One region of the Pseudoalteromonas sp. OANN1 genome, then DNA from elsewhere that is predicted to be linked to it. Evidence: predicted binding sites of a transcription regulator. Region 1 holds the regulator's gene; the other holds the start of a gene.
The links. Region 1 encodes sigma-54, which starts transcription at its own class of promoters, with help from an activator protein. Its sites were predicted from a motif close to GTTGGCACGNNNNTNGNNT; they were not measured.

Region 1 (8,189 bases):
TGTTTTTGTAGATGATCCTTTCACCCCGAGAGAAGGTTACATCCTTGATTTCTACAATTGACTGCGACAAGTCGCTCTCCAGATCCAGACTATATTCATCCAAGTATGATACTTTTTTTTCAAACAAGATGGAAAATCGTTTTGGTAAAATTTTGTAAGTAGTGAAATGTAACGGTTTGCTTATACTTTCCAGAGCGCTTTTGGTAGTATCTATCGAAATTTTAATCCTATTGGCTAGAGGTTCATGGTTTTATCGTTTGTTATTCTCATTCTTGGCTTTATTGCACTGGTTTGGAGTGCTGACCGCTTTGTTTTTGGTGCGGCCGCTCTTGCACGAAACTTTGGTGTGCCAACATTAATTGTTGGTTTAACTATCGTGGCCATGGGTTCTTCAGCACCAGAAATGATGGTTGCTGCGCAAGCCGCTCTTGCAGATAAAACAGACACCGCCGTGGGCAATGCCATAGGTTCTAACATCGCCAATATCTTACTCGTTTTGGGTCTCACCGCGTTATTAAGGCCACTCTCCGTTGGCTCTGGTATTTTGCGCCGCGAAATGCCGCTGTTAGTCATCGTTTCATTGGCAGCTTGGTATATCGTTAGTGATAACCACTTTAGTTTCGTAGAAGGTGTTTTGTTATTAGTCGGTTTCGCCGCTTTTCTTCTTGCACTTATCATTATCACCAAGCGTGGTGGTGGAGATAATGATGACCCATTTGTCAGTGAAGCCTGTGAAGAAGTGCCAAATAATATTCCAACTCAAAAAGCCGTTTTCTGGTTAATCGTGGGTATGATTTTACTGCCTATTAGCGCGGACTATCTCGTTGGCGCCGCGGTTGACATCGCCAAATATTTTGGCATGAGTGACCTGCTAATAGGATTAACCATTATCGCCGTTGGTACTAGTTTACCCGAGCTTGCGGCATGTGTTGCTGGCGTACTTAAAAAAGAAGACGATCTAGCGCTTGGCAATATTATTGGCTCGAATATCTTTAATATATTGGCAGTGCTATCGATTGCTGGGATTATTAACCCATCTGTCCTCGACGCCAATATTGCGTCACGTGATATCTTTATTATGCTTGGCGCGACACTGCTGCTTATCCTAATGAGCCTCAGCCTAACAGGTCAGCGCCGCATCAACCGCTTGGAAGGTGGCATACTTGTCGCAAGCTTCGTCGGTTATATTTACTACATCATTTAAGGAAGCCTTGTGACAACGAACCCATTTATTGATTCTGCAAGTCAAGTTTTTGCTACTGAACTTGCAGCAATAGAAGAAGTGCAACAGTTTGTTGATCAACAATTTGTAAAAGCCTGTGAAATTATGTTTGGCTGCCAAGGTCGTATCATCGTGATTGGCATGGGTAAGTCCGGCCACATCGGAAACAAAATCGCAGCGACACTCGCAAGTACTGGCAGCCCTGCATTTTTTGTTCATCCAGGAGAAGCAAGTCACGGCGACTTGGGTATGATCACCAAAGATGATGTGGTTTTGATGATCTCCAACTCAGGGGAAACCCAAGAGGTGATCTCAATCCTGCCTGTGATAAAGCGCTTAGGGGCCCCCGTTATTTCTATGACAGGCAACCCGAGCTCTACAATGGCTCGTAATGCGACGGTTCACCTTTGTGTTAAGGTATCAAAAGAAGCCTGCCCATTAGGACTTGCACCCACGGCGAGCACCACAGCTACGCTAGTGATGGGCGATGCACTCGCGGTTGCGCTACTTGAAGCCAGAGGCTTTACGGCTGATGATTTTGCACTTTCCCATCCAGGTGGTAGTTTAGGAAGACGTCTACTACTAACCGTTGCTGATGTCATGCATCAAGGGGATGCAATCCCTATGGTTAAAAGTCATTGCACAGTTAAAGAAGCTTTATTTGAAATGTCAGCTAAAAGTTTAGGTATGACGGCAATCGTAGATGAAAGCTCGCAATTGCAAGGTATTTTTACCGATGGCGACTTGCGCCGTATTATCGAACAAAAGATCGATATTCACACCACCCCAATCACGCAAGTTATGACGGCTAAAAGTACGACGGCACGCGCCGATATGCTCGCAGCAGAGGTACTCAATATCATGGAAACCAAACGAATTAATGGCTTGATTGTGGTAAACAAAAACAACATACCGGTTGGCGCCTTGAATACGCAAGATTTACTTAGAGCGGGGGTGCTGTAATGCAATTTGAAGATTTATATCAGACGATTTCAACTGAAGCTTGGGAAAAAGCAAAACAAATCAAATTATTGATTTGCGATATTGATGGCGTATTCTCAGATGGACGTATATACCTTGGTAACAATGGTGAAGAACTGAAAGCATTTAATACCAAAGACGGGTTTGGTATTAAAGCCTTGATTGATAGTGGTATCGAAGTCGCCGTTATCACAGGTAGACATTCACAAATAGTTCAGCAACGCATGACTAGTTTAAATGTAACTTATATTTACCAAGGCCAAGAAAACAAGTTAGTGGCATATGATGAATTGAAGACTAAGCTCAACCTTAGTGATGACGAAATTGCATATATTGGTGATGATGGTCCAGACCTACCCGTAATGGAACAGGTCGGTTTTGCCGTTGCCGTCAATGATGCACATCCTCTTGTCAAACGTATCGCCCACTACACCACTTTGATGCCTGGTGGTTTTGGTGCTGTGAGAGAACTGACTGATCTTCTAATGCTCAGCCAAAATCACTTATTGACTTCCAAAGGATCAAGTACATGACCGTATTGCGTGTCATCTTACTCATTGTTTTCGCTTCAATAATGGTATGGATGTGGTCGCCCATGTTTAATCCATCAGAGGTGGACTCAGCAAAAGAAGATGAACCGTTAGCTAAGCCCGATTATGTTGCAACCACACTTCAGCAAACGACCTATAGTGAAAATGGCTTATTAAACTATCAGGTAACTGCTGATAAGATGGAGTTGTATCAAGATCTTGGCTTTAGTCACTTTGAAAAGCCCATTTTCACCTTATATAACGGTGAGCAAAATTGGCAAATAAGTGCATTAGAAGCAACACTATACGAAAATAATACCTTGATATTAGAGGGCAATGTGCTGGCAAAGAATTTAACGCCTAACGCCATGATCACCGATATCAATGCCGATAATGTAAGAGTTGAAATTAAGCAAAAATTGATGAAGTCGGAACACCCTGTCGTTATCACGGGTCCTAGTCTTAGGATCACGGGTAAAGGACTGCATGCGGATCTACAAAAGCAAGTGATCGAACTCATCAACCACACAAAGACAATTTATTATGACCAGTAAAATCATTAACAAACTAGTTTTCATCGGCTTGCTTGCAAGTTCTACTCTAGTAATTGCTGCAGAACAAAATGAAGTCATTATTGATGCTGGCCGTCAGCAAGCTCAACTGCAAAGCAACATCGGTATTTTTGAACAGAATGTTGTTATTATTCATGGCAACAGAAAAATAAATGCCGATCGCCTAGAAGTCCATCGCCGCGCGGAGCTTGGTACTAACAAGCAACTGCTTGTTGCAACTGGCAGCCCAGCTATTTTCAGCGAACGTCAACCTGATGGTAATTTGCTAGAAGCCAAAGCAAACGAAATTCGCTACGACGTTGCGAAAGGCACCTTAGTCATTTCTGGCGATGCGGAAATCAATCAAACTGGGCAAAAAATCAATGCTCAGGTCATCACCTATGACATTGAAAAGCAACTGATCAGTGCTGAGCGCTCAGACCAAGAAGATTCCCGTGTAAGAACCATCCTTGTTCCTGTTGATGACAAAAAAGACGCAAAAGATAAAAAAGCGCAGGAAGAAGGTAACAATTAATGAGCGAGCTCAAAGCAACTGGTCTAGCAAAGAGTTATAAAGGCCGCCAGGTCGTCAAAAATGTTGGCTTAAGTGTTCAAGCTGGCAGCATTGTAGGCTTATTGGGCCCGAATGGCGCAGGTAAAACCACGACCTTTTATATGATTGTAGGGTTAGTACCAAGCGACAAAGGTTTTATTCAGATTGATGACGAAGATATCACTTTGCTACCAATGCACAGCCGCGCGCGACTTGGTATTGGTTATCTACCGCAAGAGTCTTCGATCTTTAGAAAACTCACGGTCTATCAAAATTTGATGGCGATTTTAGAAACTCGAAAAGACTTATCTAAAGTTGAAAGAGAAGCTGAACTAAACGAGTTACTGGATGAGTTTAATATCCAACACATTCGCGACTCACAGGGCATGGCATTGTCGGGAGGCGAAAGAAGACGCGTAGAAATTGCTCGCGCTTTAGCCGCTAACCCTAAGTTTATCCTGTTAGATGAACCTTTTGCTGGTGTTGATCCTATTTCGGTGTTAGATATAAAGACAATCATAGAGCACCTAAAAAACCGCGGTATCGGTGTGCTAATCACCGATCATAACGTTAGAGAAACACTGGACGTATGTGAAAAAGCCTACATCGTTTCACATGGTGAGTTAATCGCTGCAGGCACGCCAGAACATGTTTTGGCAGATCAAACCGTAAGAGATGTCTACCTAGGCGAACAATTCAAGCTATAGTTAAGACGTAGTATTAATAACTGTTAAAAAGGATTGTTAGAGATACATGAGGCAATCATTACAGCTGCGCATGGGGCAGCAACTTACAATGACTCCACAACTGCAACAAGCCATTCGCTTGCTGCAGCTTAGTACATTGGATCTGCAACAAGAAATACAAGAAGCATTAGACAGCAATCCATTGTTGGAAGTGGAAGAAGGTGATAATACTGACGGCGAAAACACTGACCAACACAGTCAAGAAAAGAGCAGTGCTGACGACAATCAAGATTCAAGCGATGAAGTGCAGGTTAGTGACTATGAGATAGACTCAGATACAGCCATGAGCAAAGACACGGTGAGCGATGACCTCGCCATGGATGTCACTTGGGACGAGTATATGAGTGCAGCGCCCGCTGCAAGCTCAGGCCCACTTCCCGATGACGATAATGTTTATCAAGGGGAAACCTCTGAATCTCTCCACGACTATCTCATGTGGCAACTTGAGCTGACACCATTTAGTCCAACAGATAGAGCGATTGCGATTGCGATTATTGAAGCGGTCGACCTGTCAGGCATTTTAACACTGTCTTGCGAAGACATTTTAGAAAGCATTAATGATGAGAGTAGCGAAGAGCCTATTGAGCTGGATGAAGTCGAAGCCGTGCTCAAACGTATTCAGCTTTTCGATCCTGTCGGTATCGCAGCGCGTAGTTTACAAGAATGCTTGTGTATTCAGCTAAATCAATTCGCCCCAGATACGCCATGGATTGCCGAAACGAAAATGATCCTGACAGAGCATATCGACTTGCTTGCCAGCCGTGACTATCGAACTTTGACTAAGAAAACACGCCTTAAAGAAGCCGATCTCAAAGAGGTCATGACGTTAATTCATAGTCTTAACCCAAAACCAGCGGCAAGCATTATTCATGAAGAGCCTGAATATGTGATCCCTGACGTATCGGTGAAAAAAGTAAAAGGTCGTTGGGTCGTAGAGCTAAATCCTGATGCTATGCCTAAAATAAAAGTAAACGACCATTATGCTGCGATGTCTAGAACAGCGAAATCCAGTACAGATAGTCAGTTTATTCGCTCACATTTACAAGAAGCGAAGTGGTTTATTAAAAGCTTAGAAAGCCGAAATGATACTTTATTAAAAGTTACCAATTGCATTGTGCAACAACAACAGGCATTCTTTGAACATGGCCCCGAAGCAATGCGCCCTATGGTGCTAAATGATGTTGCTGAAATGGTTGAGATGCATGAGTCCACAATTTCCCGTGTGACAACACAAAAATACATGCATACACCTCGGGGAATATTTGAGCTGAAGTACTTCTTCTCTAGCCATGTAAGTACAGAAAATGGAGGTGAGTGCTCTTCTACAGCAATTAGAGCACTTATCAAAAAGCTGATAGCTGCAGAAAATACCGCGAAACCATTGAGTGACAGCAAAATTGCAGATATCTTAGCTGAGCAAGGAATTAAGGTAGCGAGACGTACGATTGCAAAATATCGTGAATCCCTAGCCATTCCACCGTCAAATCAGCGTAAAAGCTTGATATAAGACGTAAAAACCAAGAAGGAAAAATGCTTATGCAACTAAATCTAACTGGTCGCCATGTAGAAATTACTGACTCATTAAGAGACTATGTCACCAACAAGTTTGCGAAGCTAGAAAGGCACTTTGATCATATCAATAACGTGCATGTGATCCTTGATGTCGAGAAGCTAGTACAAAAAGCAGAAGCAACATTACACGTAAACGGCGGCGAGCTATTTGCATCAACAGAGCATCAAGATATGTATGCCGCAATTGATGGCCTTATCGACAAGCTAGATCGTCAAGTTATTAAACACAAAGAGAAGCTCACTCGACACTAAGATGAAATTAAGTGAATTGGTGAACAAGGACTGCAGTAAAGCTGCGGTCCTTTTTAATAGCAAAAAACGTATTTTAGAATACATCAGCGAACTGGCTCATAGCCAAATTCCAAATACCAGTCAGCATGCTATCTTAGACGCTTTAATGGCGCGAGAGAAATTAGGCAGCACAGGGATCGGTAAAGGTATTGCCATTCCTCATGGTAGACTTGAAGGTTTGGATAAAATCCTTGCAATGGTGCTTGTTAGCGAGCAAGGGATCCAGTTTGAAGCCATAGATAAGCAGCCTGTCGATATTTTTGTCGCGTTCATCGTACCCGAAGGTGATAATCAACAGCACCTGAAGACCTTAGCGGCGATTGCTGATACACTCAGAGACAAGTCTTTTTGCAAAATGCTTAGGCAAGCAAAAAGTGATGACGAGTTATATGCAGTGATCCAAGGTGAACTTGATGAGTGATGAAGAAAAAGGACTCGAGCTTATCATTATCAGTGGCCGCTCAGGCTCTGGTAAATCTGTAGCGCTTCGAGTATTGGAAGACTTAGGCTACTATTGTGTAGATAACATTCCAGTCAATTTACTGCCGTCTTTAGTCCGCAGCGTTTCCGACAATTATAATAAAATTGCAGTCAGTATTGATGTTAGAAACTTGCCTAAAGAACAGGACGAGTTTAATGACATTCTTGAATACTTGCCTGGTTTCGCCAAACCTACCCTGTTTTATTTAGACAGTGACGATCAAACCCTGATAAAACGCTTCTCAGAAACACGCCGTTTGCACCCTCTTTCACTACATAATCTTCCATTAGATGTTGCGATAAAGAAAGAACGGGAATTGTTAGACGTGTTGATCACACGCGCTGATTTTCTCATTGATACTACAGGCCTGAGCGTTCATCAACTTGCGGAAGATATCCGCGAAAAAATCTTAGGTAAGAAAGACAAACAACTCATTATTACCTTTGAATCTTTCGGCTTTAAACACGGCATCCCAAAACAAGCGGATTACGTTTTTGATGCGCGCTTTTTGCCCAACCCACATTGGGAGCCTGAGCTTAAGCCGCTAACTGGCCTAGATCAGCCAGTCAAAGACTATTTGTCGAGTCACAGCATCGTGCAAAAGTTTACTTGGCAGATCCAAACCTTTGTACAAACTTGGTTACCACACTTAGAGCGTAATAATCGCAGTTATCTAACGATCGCAATAGGATGTACTGGTGGACAACATCGCTCGGTATACTTAGCGCAAACCATTGGCGAGCGATTTGCAAAAACCCATCCCAACGTCAAAATTCGCCACCGTGAGCAAGAGGGTTAAATGTTAGAAGATACGTTTTTAATCCAGAACAAGCTCGGCCTGCACGCTCGAGCAGCGACGGTTCTTGCGCAATTAGCGACCCAATTTGATGCCGAAGTGACCTTATATCAAGGAGACAAAAGTGCTGCTGCTGACAGCGTACTAGCGCTGTTGTTACTTGAAAGCAGCCAAGGAAAAGAAGTACGAGTGGTTTGTGAAGGTCCCGATGCTCAGTATGCACTAGACGCCATTGGTGGACTAATAGAAAATAAATTTAATGAATCCGAGTAACTTGGGTTACTAGCGCCCAGATAGCACTAAGGCCCGATTCATTTATTCCCTGCTAATCTCCCCCTCCGTAACCAGACTGGTATAATACCAATTAGTCTTAATACTTGCTCAATTTGAAGGAGCAAATCTGACGCTGACTGTGTTAAAAATTTTTCATTTAGAACAACTAAATAACCTGAGCTGCGGATAATTA
Region 2 (8,189 bases), on a different contig from region 1:
TTCCTCGTTGCTGAACTGATCAGTGTGTTAAATACCCCGATGCTTATTTTCGACCAACGTATGCAACTGTGCTTTGGCAATGACGCCTGCTTTCAACTATTTCAAAGGCCATGGCAAACCCTACGATATAGCCACCCAGAGGCGATAGGGTTAACTCCTTCTCCACAGTGGCATTTTATCGATATACAGAACAACAAGCGCTGGCAAGTTAGACACAGCACCTTTACTCAGCAGAGTCAGTCATATCATCTTGTCGTCTGTATCGATATTCAGCAAGCACTGCGCGATCAGGAGCTTCAAGCTTGGCAACGCTTGATCCGAGTGATTAGCCATGAAATAAGAAATTCCCTCACCCCAGTGTCCGCCATACTGGAACGCCTACAAACTCGCGCAAAAGACCCAAGGGATCACGAAGCATTTAATATCGTACTTGAGCGGTGCTTCCATTTGCAGGATTTTATCCATAAGTACAGCCAGCTCAACCAACCAATAAAAGTAGAGATAAAACGTCTATCGGGGTTAGAGGTGAGCAAAACCGTTCAAGGCCTTTTCACCGATGTAGCGTGGCAAATTGAACTTTCTCCGGTCTACTTTCATGTTGACCCAACCTTATTTAATCAAGTGCTAATCAATATCATCAAGAACGCCATAGAAGCGAGCCCCGCGGGCTCTGTGCTTACACTGAAGCTATATACCAAAGACAATATTGCTATCTTGGAGGTGCTTGATGAAGGTACCGGCGTTGCCAACCACGATAACTTATTTGTGCCATTTTACTCCACCAAACAAACGGGGGAAGGTATTGGCCTTTACCTTAGCCGCTATTTTGTCGAGCAAATGTCTGGTTCCATTAGCCTAAGCAACCGTCAGGATAAACAGGGGGCGGTTTGTCAACTCACCTTTCCTGTGCCACTAAACTGACCCAATATACTCAGTCCAGTTTTTGAATTCTCACGTCCACAATCGGACCTTTCGGTAAAACAAAAACATCAAAGATCAATAAAAACAATAGGATAAAGTTTGGCATATCGTTTGCTCTCATTGGTTAACCGATTAAAGCAAGGTAACTGATGATGGACGTAATAAAACAAAAACAAGCAAAGCCGCTACAAAAGCTAGGGCTTGTTATCGCAATTCCCCTAGTGCTGATATTCGCTTGGCTTAGCCTTAAGCTATTCTCAACATCGGACGAGTTCAAATTACCAAGACAAACCATCATTGTTGGACAAGTTAAACAAGGTGATTTAGATGTTAGCGTTGACGGCTATGGTGTGCTTCGTTCTAATAAACAAAAACTGATCACCACCCAAGACCCTGCCACCGTCTATGAAATCTTAGTACGCCCCGGTGGTAAAGTTCAGCCTGATACCATCATTTTGAAGATGCAAGACCCGGACCTCTTACAGCAATTAGAAAGTGCTGAAATGGAGCTGAACCGTCAACAAGCAAACTTTCGCAGACAAAAGCTCGCAAACCAGCGCGAGTTATTAATGGAAGTCGCCACCCTTGCCGAACTTACCAGTGAGCATCAATCGCTAGTCATGCGCCGAGAAGCTCAGCAAACCCTCAGAGACCAAGGAGTTGTTCCCGCCATTGATGTAAAAACCGCAGAGCTTGAAGAGCAGCAGCTGTCAGAAAGAGTACAGCTCCAACAACAACGTATAGAGCAGCTAAAGCTATTACATTCGGAAGATTTAACCATCTCGCAAGAACTGATCAACCAAGCTCAGTCTCTTTTCGCCCGGTTAAAAGAAAGAGAAGCGAAACTAACAGTCCGAGCAGGTACAGAAGGCGTGTTGCAACGGCTCGCAGTTGAACTTGGACAAAGTGTTGTGGCCGGCCAAGAACTTGCTCAAGTTGGCAGTACCAACGACCTTCAAGCGCTGGTCAGAGTATCTCAGTCTAAAGCAGAACAAATTCAGGTAGGTCAATTTGCTATGGTCAATACACGCCGCGAACAAGTGCCAGCAAAAGTCACAAGGATCAGCCCGCAAGTACAAGAGGGCACCATTGAAGTTGAGCTCACTTTTGTCAATGGCGTTCCTGATTCTGCGCGTCCAGAACTTAACGTAGATGCGCAAATTAGTACACATCAGCTGAAGAACGCACTGTATGTTGAGCGTCCAAGTAACACTCAATCACACAGCCAGCAAACGCTCTTTGTGTTAGACAATGACATCGCAACCCCTCAGATAGTGTCATTTGGTATTGATGCAGGCAAATTCTTGCAAATTGAAAGCGGTGTCACCCCAAATCAGCAAATTATACTCTCTGATACGAGTACTTATAAAAACGCTAAACAAGTACGGATCATTCAATAATAAATCATCATTAGGATACGATTATGAAAGAAACTATTTTAACCATGTCAGGGATCACCAAAGTTTTTAGTACCGAAGAAATGGAAACTCATGCATTGCGTGGGATTGACTTGGAAATATATAAGGGTGATTTCGTGTCTATTTGTGGCCCTTCTGGATGTGGTAAATCTACCCTGCTGTCAATTCTTGGTCTGTTAGACATGCCAACAGATGGTAGCTATAAAATTGAAAATCTTGAGGTTAGCCAATTAACTTTGGCGGCTGCGGCACATATTCGAAACGAAAAAATTGGCTTTATCTTTCAGTCATTCAACTTAATTGATGAACTGACAGTCTACGATAATATCGCGCTGCCATTGCGTTATCGTAAAACTCCGATGAGCAATGCCGATATTGATCACGTTGTAATGAGCTGCCTAACAAAAGTAGATATGGCACACCGCGCAAAACATCGCCCAAACCAGCTTTCAGGTGGGCAACAGCAAAGGATTGCTATTGCCCGCGCACTCGTCGGCAACCCCGCATTACTGCTTGTTGACGAACCTACAGGTAACCTTGACTCAAAAAATGGTGATGCCGTTATGGACATGTTGAAAACGCTAAACCTAGAAGGGACAACATTATGTATGGTGACGCACGACCCTAGATATGCCGATATGGCGACACGCAAACTACACCTTCTAGATGGCAAAATACTGGCCCCCCAAACACACACTAACGCCAACACAGTCGTTGACACGTTTTAGTTCATGATGGAAGCGAGGAAAGTAATATGCTTGTCAAAGACATGAGTGCCAGTCTGTACTCTCTGAGTAAAGTAAAAGTATTTACCATCACGATTATCTCTACGCTTGCGCTCACACTAGGTACGCTCGTGGCGATGTTTAATTTAAACTTTACTATTCTCTCTGCGCCGTTGCCTTACCCCAATGCAGAGCAGCTTTACGTTTCAAAAGCAGTGCACTATATCAAGGATAGAGTGGAGTTTGATGATTTCACTCCGATACCTATGCTGCTTGAGATCTATGAAAATGAAAAAACGCCGGAGTCGCAAACCGCCCTATTTGGCTATTCCGAAGAGGTGATTAGAAGTAAAGTTGAAACGCCGCAAGTCAATACCACTTACACCACCCCTGAATTTATGCCGATGCTTGGATTTACTTTTCACTTAGGTCGTAGACCGAGCGCAGACGAAGGCCTTAATTCAATGCAGCCAATCGCGGTATTGTCCTATCAAGCTTGGCAAAAATATTATGGTCAAGCAGCCGATATCGTCGGTCAATCGATTCAAATAGACCAAGTAAATTTTAAAATCATTGGTGTGCTATCGGAGCAAAATCGCGAACCTGAAATGCTTACTCCGGGTCGTCTGACTGACGTATGGTTGCCTTGGGATTATTATTCATTCCAACGCCGCGATGCGCAGCACTGGGGGATCACCGGTCCTAATCGACACGTGTTGATTAAAAAAGCGGGGGCGGTAGACATTCCCACTATCAACCACCAGCTATCCACGCATTACAACAGCCGTTTTAAAACCCAAACAGCCAGCTCTTCTTTCTTTGATGATATGACCATTACGTTGGAGCTGTTACCGCTGCGAGAAAAAATCCACGGTGATAGTGCCAGCAAAACTATTTGGCTACTTTTAGGCGCACTTTGCCTGCTACTCATTGCTTGTGCCAACATTGCTAACCTTATTCTAGCCAGAGCGGTAAATCAGCAACGTGATATGGCAATCAAGGCTGCACTTGGCGCTGGACGCGGCCACTTATCTCGGGGCATATTTATCGAACTCTTAATCCTCACAAGCAGCGCCGCGATGCTTTCCTTCGCGGTGAGTGAATTATGCTACTACTTACTTAGGCTGGTAGCTGCTGATAGCCTACCTGGCGTACTCAACCTCAGCACAAATTTCATCACGGTTGCCTTGTGCTTAATTCTTGCCGTGTTATTGGCATCGCTCGGTGCATGGCTTGTGAGCAAACGCATTAACTTTAAGCAGCTCAATAGCCAACTCCAAAGCAGCGGAAAAGGCACTGGGATCCAAATCAAAACAGAAACCCGAAAAGCCTTAATTTTTAGCCAACTATTTCTAGCCAGCCTATTGTTACTCGCTTGCTCGCAAACTTTTATCAATGCATGGGGATTACTCAACCAATCTCCTAATTTCTCAACCTCTGAACGCTATGAGGTTGAACTCAACCAACTTGTAGAGCAACGTCCAGCCCGTGAACAAAGAGATGCATTTTATGCCGAGCGCAGACAACAATTACTAGATGTTACCGCTGCGCTCAAACAAAACCCACAATTCAAAGCGGTCAGCTTAACTACTGGCACACCGATTGAATTTGGACTCAGTACCTTTCTTGCAACTGATTCAGGATTCCAGACGCAGTATTCAGTGTCTGGTAACATCGTTGATGAATCTTACCTGCCACTGATGGAGGTTAGTCTGCTACAAGGCCGCAATTTCACCACTGAAGAAGTGAATAGCCAATCAGCTGTGCTTATTGTTAATCAAGCCTTTGCAGAACAACTTGCGCCACAAGGAGACGCTATAGGTAAACGCTTTTATTGGCTCAATGGCCGTCGTCATGTTCAGTATGAAATCATAGGTATTAGTGAAAATTTAGCCATTCCAGATAAGCCTGATACCGCTCGCATGTGGGCTGTGGACAGACTGTCAGCCTATACACCAGCGTTTATTATTCAAACGCACACAGGGCAGCAGATACTTCCCCAATCCATAAACCAGACCATGGCGCAAATATCTAAACGCTGGCGCGTTGCTGAAATTCAACCTTTGTCTCAACAGCTATCTAACTCGCTCGCAATTCACCAAGTTGCAGGTTGGGCTGCGCTATCTCTGGCAACCATCACCTTACTTATCGCACTAATTGGCATATATGGCGTACTCAATTACGGTGTTTCTATGCGTCGCTATGAACTCGGAGTGCGTATGGCAATTGGTGCGTCGCCAAAAAGTATTGTACTTGGATTACTAGGAGAAAATACTAAAGTTATCTTTACGGCTCTTGGATGTGCGACATTTGCAACCGTTGCAGCGATGGCATGGCTGGCAAACTCGGAGGTCATGTTTAGTGTCTCCCTGCTTGGATTCGTATTACCACTGTCGCTTATCATCGGAATTACCGCTGCAACAACTGTATTAGCCGCCAGCGGGGTTATTACTAAGCCCGCGTTATACTCGCTGAGAAGTAACTAGGGCCTGTTTACCTTTCAAGTTTGTTTTTGCAGCAGTTTGATTGGTATTTGTACAAGGCAGAGCCTGCGTAGCATAGTTATTCTATGTGAGTCAGGCGATAACACAGTAGAAATGCTAATCAAGCGCTGCCCTTTGGGTTCACCTGAGTGCGCTTTGTTCATTGTTGCTCAACTTTTGCCTAGATTACTAGGCGGCAAGTCGAGCGTCGCGACCAAAACACACTCAGGAGAACAAAAATCAAACAGCAAAGATCAACAGGCCCTAGCCTGAGCTTCGATAAAGTCAACTCCCTGAAGGCATGGCGTCTCCCTCAAGGCGCCTTGCTTTTTTTATTAAAACACGACCCCTGATCCCAGCTATCGCATTAAATTAATTTTTGCTTTGTTGCACTTCATAATCTATACCAATACTCCAAACACTTACTCGAAGATAAAGTGACTATCACAGGGAATCGCTTGCACCAACATTGCGCACCATAATGAAACATTTACGCACCAAGTTAGTGCAACAAGCTAATCCCTAAATTTCCCAAAAGTTAAAAATCAATACTTATCAAAAACTTAAAAACATGGCACAGATCAAGCTTATCTGTGTGCAATTGCAGTACATTGCAGCAAAAAATAACCCAACGAGTCGGAGGACACATGTCACAATCGGTTTTAGATTTTATTAAAGAGCACGACGTAAAATTTGTTGATTTACGTTTCACAGATACAAAAGGTAAAGAACAACACGTATCGATCCCACATCATCAAGCCGATGAAGACTTCTTTGAAGACGGCAAAATGTTTGATGGCTCATCTATCGCTGGTTGGAAAGGCATCAACGAATCTGACATGGTACTTATGCCTGATGCAGAAAGTGCAAAGCTAGACCCATTCGCAGAAGAAACAACGCTTATCGTTCGTTGTGACGTGGTTGAACCAAACACACACCAAGGTTACGAGCGTGACCCACGTTCAGTAGCTAAACGCGCTGAAGAGTTCATGCGTTCAACAGGTATTGCAGACACCGTATTATTTGGTCCAGAGCCAGAGTTCTTCTTGTTTGACGATGTTAAATTTAAAACTGACATGTCTGGCTCTATGTACAAAATCGATGCTGAAGAAGCAGCTTGGAACTCAGACAAGCACTACGAAGGCGGCAACACAGGTCACCGCCCTGGCGTAAAAGGTGGTTACTTCCCAGTAGCACCGGTAGACTCGTCTAATGATTGGCGTGCAGCTACTTGTTTAGTACTTGAAGAAATGGGCCACGTTGTTGAAGCGCACCACCACGAAGTAGCAACTGCTGGTCAAAATGAGATTGCGACTCGCTTTAATACGATGGTGACTAAAGCAGACGAAATCCAAGAGATGAAGTACGTTATCCACAACATGGCTCACCTATACGGTAAGACAGCAACCTTTATGCCTAAGCCAATCGTTGGTGATAACGGTTCAGGCATGCACTGCCACCAATCACTTGCTAAAGACGGCAAGAACATCTTCGCAGGCGACAAGTACGGCGGTCTATCTGAAGAAGCGCTTTACTACATTGGTGGTATCATTAAGCATGCTAAAGCAATCAATGCATTCACTAACCCAGCAACAAACTCTTACAAGCGTCTAGTACCAGGGTTTGAAGCGCCAGTTATGCTTGCATACTCAGCACGTAACCGTTCAGCATCAATCCGTATCCCTGTGATCCCATCAGAGAAGGGTCGTCGTATCGAAGTACGCTTCCCAGATCCTGCGGCTAACCCATACCTAGCTTTCGCAGCCCAGCTGATGGCTGGTCTTGACGGTATCCGCAACAAGATCCACCCTGGCGATGCAATGGATAAAGATTTATACGACCTACCAGCGGAAGAAGCAGCAGAAATCCCAACTGTTGCAGCATCACTTGATGAAGCGCTTGCTTCTCTAGATGCTGACCGTGAGTTCTTAACTCAAGGTGGCGTATTCACTGACGACCTAATCGATGCATATATCACACTTAAGTCGAAAGAAGTTGAAAAATTAAACATGACAACTCACCCAGTTGAGTTCGAAATGTACTACAGCGTTTAATCGCTAACCGACTACTACGCTCAATACTGCCGTATTGAGCTTGTAGAGCCAAAACTCATTATGCGTTTCTGGCACTCTTAATCATATGTGTTCTCAAGCCCGTTGTTACGGGCTTTTTTGATGCAATTCAAAAGCTTAAAGAAAGTTGCCTTTATGTTGTCATTATGGGAATTATTCATTTGCAACTCGCAATTCCAACTGCGCTATACTACAGTATGAACAGTAGTTTGCTCTGGAGATTTGTGGTGCGTCAGTGGTTTCTTATAATGTCGGTTAGCATGACGCTAGCCCTAACAAGCATTGATGCTGCAGCAGAGTCCAATCCAAAAATCTATCGCTGGAAAGACAAAAACGGCCATTGGGTCTATTCGGATGTACCGCAACCTGGCTCGAAAGAAGTCAAACTCAATGCCAGCGCCTTAACCATGCCAAGTGTTGATACTAAAATTCTCGAGCAAACGGATACATCACCAACGATTCAATATACAGCTAAAATCACTTCCCCAGAGCATGAGCAAACAATCCGCGATAATAGTGGCAGCGTATACGTAACAGGCACCATTGAGCCTAGATTTACCCAAGGTTTAA

Region 2: a site for sigma-54 is predicted at 6,118-6,136, ahead of glnA (glutamate--ammonia ligase). Genes of this name have one in related genera too.

What each region holds. Positions count from the first base shown of each region.
Region 1 covers NZ_JAMXSE010000007.1:160,348-168,536, forward strand. The annotation lists gene NH462_RS08545 (ATP-binding cassette domain-containing protein) at 1-70, opposite strand, end outside; gene NH462_RS08550 (calcium/sodium antiporter) at 245-1,204, shown strand; gene NH462_RS08555 (KpsF/GutQ family sugar-phosphate isomerase) at 1,214-2,185, shown strand; gene kdsC (3-deoxy-manno-octulosonate-8-phosphatase KdsC) at 2,185-2,736, shown strand; gene lptC (LPS export ABC transporter periplasmic protein LptC) at 2,733-3,287, shown strand; gene lptA (lipopolysaccharide transport periplasmic protein LptA) at 3,277-3,819, shown strand; gene lptB (LPS export ABC transporter ATP-binding protein) at 3,819-4,544, shown strand; gene NH462_RS08580 (RNA polymerase factor sigma-54) at 4,591-6,090, shown strand; gene hpf (ribosome hibernation promoting factor) at 6,120-6,407, shown strand; gene ptsN (PTS IIA-like nitrogen regulatory protein PtsN) at 6,409-6,867, shown strand; gene rapZ (RNase adapter RapZ) at 6,860-7,726, shown strand; gene NH462_RS08600 (HPr family phosphocarrier protein) at 7,727-7,996, shown strand.
Region 2 covers NZ_JAMXSE010000013.1:84,606-92,794, reverse strand. The annotation lists gene NH462_RS12390 (HAMP domain-containing sensor histidine kinase) at 1-921, shown strand, start outside; gene NH462_RS12385 (HlyD family efflux transporter periplasmic adaptor subunit) at 1,071-2,321, shown strand; gene NH462_RS12380 (ABC transporter ATP-binding protein) at 2,345-3,067, shown strand; gene NH462_RS12375 (ABC transporter permease) at 3,094-5,550, shown strand; gene glnA (glutamate--ammonia ligase) at 6,195-7,601, shown strand; gene NH462_RS12365 (DUF4124 domain-containing protein) at 7,868-8,189, shown strand, end outside.